One region of the Pseudarthrobacter sp. efr-133-R2A-89 genome, then DNA from elsewhere that is predicted to be linked to it. Evidence: predicted binding sites of a transcription regulator. Region 1 holds the regulator's gene; the other holds the start of a gene.

Region 1 (2,200 bases):
CGCCGAGGAGTTTTTGCCATCCCAGGCCAATATCTTCCTTGGTGGAGTGCGGCCAGCCAAAGGCCTTCAGGATGCCGGTCTTCCAGTCCTGCCCGCGGGGAATTGCCGGCCATTGCTGGATGCCCAGCACGGCGGGGCGGATGGCCTGCCATACGTCCACGTAGGGGTGGCCGACGATCAGGACATTTCCGGCGGCGCCAGGGGAGGCCATCACGGCGTCGGCGATGCGCGATTCCTTGGAATCGGGCACCAGGTGGTCCACGAGGACCCCAAGCCGGCGCCCAGGTCCCGGCCTGAAGTCCGCCACGGCGGCCGTGAGGTCGTCGATTCCGTGCAGGGGCTCGACGACGATGCCTTCCACCCGCAGGTCGTCTCCCCACACCTTCTCCACCAGTTCGGCGTCGTGCTTGCCTTCCACCCAGATCCGGCTGGCTTTTGCCACCTGGGCGCGCTGTCCGGAAACCCGAACCGACCCGGAAGCGGTCCGTCCCGCAGCGGGACCGGCGGCCGCGCGGGCGGGCGCCGGCGGCATCAGGCGGATCGGCTGTCCCTCCAGGAGGAACCCGAACCCCAGCCGGAAGGACCGCGACTTTCCGCGCCGGTCCTCGAGGGCCACCACGTGCATTCCGCCCGATTTCTCCACCCGGGTGACAGCTCCAACCCAGCCCGACTGGACTTCCTCCAGCACCATGCCGCGCTCCACGGGAACTTCCGGCAGTTCGGTCCGGCTAGGGGCGGAAATCCCGCGGGGGCCCCAGTTCTGGTAGTCCATGGATTCGATCCGCCTCGCGCTAGGTCCTCACCCCCGGAGTTTCGCCCGGAGCGGTACCAATGCTAACAACGGGCCGAGGCATAATAGACTGTTAGCACTGAGGCATGTCGAGTGCTAACCCCTGGGCGGCACCGGACGGGGCACGCGCCCCGGACCGTGGATGGAGGTGGAGAGTGAGCGAGCCACGCAAACTGGAAGTGCTGCGGGCGATCGTGGAGGATTACGTCCACTCCCGCGAGCCCGTCGGCTCAAAGGCGCTGGTGGAGCGTCATCATCTCGGTGTTTCCAGCGCCACGATCCGCAATGACATGGCGGCGCTGGAGGACGAGGGCCTGATCACCGCGCCGCACACCAGCGCAGGACGGATACCCACGGACAAGGGCTACCGCCTGTTTGTGGACCAAATCTCGGCGGTCAAGCCCTTGTCGGCGGCAGAGCGGAGGGCCATCCAATCACTCCTCGAAGGCGCGGACGACCTCGACGACGTCCTGGACCGCACGGTCCGTCTTCTGTCCCAGCTGACCAACCAGGTGGCAGTGGTCCAGTACCCGCACTTGAGCAGGGCCCTGGTCCGCCACATTGAATTCGTGCTGCTGGCGCCGCGCAAAGTACTGGTGGTGCTGATTGCCAACAGCGGCAAAGTTGAGCAGCGTGTGATCGACGTCGGCCAGGACCTCGGCGACGAGGCGCTTGCGGAGTTGCGGACCCGGTTCCTCGGGGCCTTGGGCGGCACGTCGCTGAGCCGCCTCGCCCAGGCCTTGCCCGCCGTCGTCGCCGCCGCACCGCACCCTCAGCGCCAGGCCGCGCACGCACTGGCACTTGGGCTGGAGGTCCTGGCCCAGAGCAGCCGGGAAGACCGGATGGTCATGGCCGGAACGGCCAACCTGGCCCGGTCCAACGTAGACTTTCCACTCAGCATCGGCCCGGTGCTCGAAGCACTCGAGGAGCAGGTGGTGATGCTGCGGCTGCTGAGCGAAATGGCGCAGGACCACCGCGGCGTGGCCGTCAGTATCGGACGCGAGAACCCTTACGACGGCCTCGCAGAGGCGTCCGTGGTGGCCACAGGCTATGGCCCTGACAGCGCCGCGAAGGTAGGGATCCTCGGCCCCACACGGATGGACTATCCCACCACCATGGCCGCCGTCAGGGCCGTGGCCCGCTACCTTTCCAGGATTTTGGGGCCCTGATCCTTCGTTACCGGACCACGTCCGGCATCAGGACCGGACACCGGACCCAACTGCACGCAGTACAACAAGGAAGAGATACGAACTTTGAGCAGCCACTATGACGTCCTTGGAGTCTCCCCCGAAGCTACGGGCGAAGAGATCAAAAAGGCCTACCGCAAACTGGCCCGTACCCTTCACCCCGACGTAAACCCCGGGGACGACGCGTCGGAACGCTTCAAGGCAGTCACTCACGCCTACGAGG
Region 2 (2,200 bases), on a different contig from region 1:
GTCGCCGCCGCCAAGCTGGCCGTCCAGGACATCAACGCGGCCGGGGGACACAAGGGCCGTCCCGTCGAACTGCTGCCCGCACACCCGGAACAGGACACTGCCGGGCAGGCGAAAGCCTTGCTGGCCGCGAAGGCGGACGTGGTCATCGGACCCACCGATTCCAGCCACGCGGAGGCGGCAGTAGATGTCCTGTCCCGCGCCCACATACCACTCATTTCACCGGCCAACACCGCTGCCGGCCTGACCGGAATGGCCAGCGGCGGCTACTACTTCCGCACCGCGGCGGCCGACGTCGCGCAAGGCCCTGTGTTGGCCAAACTCGCCAAGGACGCCGGGGCTGCCACCGTCAGCGTGCTGTACCAGGAAGGCGCCTACGGCAAGGACCTGCAGGCCGCCGTCACGGAAGCGGCAAAGCAGTCCGGGCTTACCGTCCTTCCCGGCGCCGGTTTCACGACCGGGGACGCCGCCACGGCGGCAGGCTCCTTGGCCAAAACCAAGCCGGACGCCGTCGTCGTGATAGCCCGTGAGGGCGCCCAAGGCGCACTGGCTGCGCTGAACGATGCCGGCCTTGGCGGTTCACGCATCATCATGAGCGACGGCGCTTTCGCCCGCTACGGCTCCGGTCTCGGTTCCAAGGTCCTGGATGGTGCCCGCGCAGTGGTGCCGGGACAGCTGCCGACGGCCGCTTTCCAGCAAAAACTCCTGGCGGTGGACCCGTCGCTGAAGGACGTCTCCTACGCTGCCGAAACCTACGATGCCGTGACCCTGGCCGCGCTGGCAGCGGCCCGTGCGCAGGACGACGCCGGCCGCTCGATCGCCGCCAACCTGATTCCGGTATCGGGCGGGACAGCGGCGCCCGGCGCCGGAACGGCCGCTGCGCCGTGCGCGACCTACAAGGCGTGCCTTGGCGGCCTGGCTGCCGGTCCCGACATCAATTACGACGGCGAGTCGGGGCCCATTGCCTTTGACGCGAACGGGGATATCACCGTGGCGTCCTTCTCCGTGTTCACTTACGGGCCGGACAACCTGCCCACTCCGAGCGGACGGGAGACAGCCGGACATCCGGGCTGATCGCCCTCGGCGAAGCGACCGCCGCCAGCGGCCCGTCCGGTGTCTTTTCGCTTGCACTCTCACCGGGGGAGTGCTAATTATGGAGTTAGCACTCTGACGTACCGACTGCTAAGCAACGCCCGGTTCCGGCCGGCCGCGCAAGGCACCGGTCGAAGAGCGAAAGAAACACCTCACTTCAGTGAGATCCCCAGCCGGAGGCATACAGAGGCCGCTGTCGAAGGATCGTCCGTCGCGGGCACTGCAGCGAAGGTTCATTCTTAACGACTGTCCCGAAAGGACTACTGCCGTTATGGCCAAGATCATTGCATTTGATGAAGAGGCACGCCGCGGCCTTGAGCGTGGCCTGAACACCCTCGCCGACGCCGTTAAGGTCACCCTCGGCCCGCGTGGACGCAACGTCGTCCTCGAAAAGAAGTGGGGCGCCCCCACGATCACCAACGATGGTGTATCCATCGCCAAGGAGATCGAGCTGGACGACCCGTACGAGAAGATCGGCGCAGAGCTGGTCAAGGAAGTTGCCAAGAAGACGGACGACGTCGCCGGCGACGGTACCACCACGGCGACCGTGCTGGCCCAGGCGCTGGTCAAGGAAGGCCTGCGCAACGTTGCCGCCGGCGCCGACCCGCTGTCCCTCAAGCGCGGCATCGAAAAGGCCGTTGAAGCTGTCACCCGCGAACTCCTGGCCTCCGCCAAGGAAATCGAAACCAAGGAAGAGATCGCGGCCACCGCCTCCATCTCCGCCGGTGACGACGAAATTGGTGCCCTCATCGCCGAAGCCCTGGACAAGGTCGGCAAGGAAGGCGTCATCACGGTCGAGGAGTCCAACACCTTCGGCCTGGAGCTTGAACTCACCGAAGGCATGCGCTTCGACAAGGGCTACATCTCCGCCTACTTCGTCACCGACGCAGAGCGCCAGGAAACGGTCCTCGAGGATCCGTACATCCTGATCGTCAACTCCAAGATCTCCAACGTCAAGGAACTGGTTGCTGTCCTCGAAAAGGTCATGCAGTCCAACAAGCCGCTGCTGATCATCGCCGAAGACATCGAGGGCGAGGCCCTGGCCACCCTGATCGTCAACAAGATCCGTGGCACCTTCAAGTCCGTCGCCGTCAAGGCCCCGGGCTTCGGT

The links. Region 1 encodes HrcA, which represses chaperone genes, less so after heat shock. Its sites were predicted from a motif close to TTNGCACTCGNNNNNNNCGAGTGCNAA; they were not measured.
Region 2: groL (chaperonin GroEL) is a predicted target of HrcA. The motif match lies at 1,157-1,183, and genes of this name have one in related genera.

What each region holds. Positions count from the first base shown of each region.
Region 1 covers NZ_JARVSE010000001.1:320,240-322,439, reverse strand. The annotation lists gene QRM95_RS01490 (DUF3097 domain-containing protein) at 1-772, opposite strand, end outside; gene hrcA (heat-inducible transcriptional repressor HrcA) at 946-1,959, shown strand; gene dnaJ (molecular chaperone DnaJ) at 2,044-2,200, shown strand, end outside.
Region 2 covers NZ_JARVSE010000013.1:44,524-46,723, forward strand. The annotation lists gene QRM95_RS19450 (ABC transporter substrate-binding protein) at 1-1,071, shown strand, start outside; gene groL (chaperonin GroEL) at 1,361-2,200, shown strand, end outside.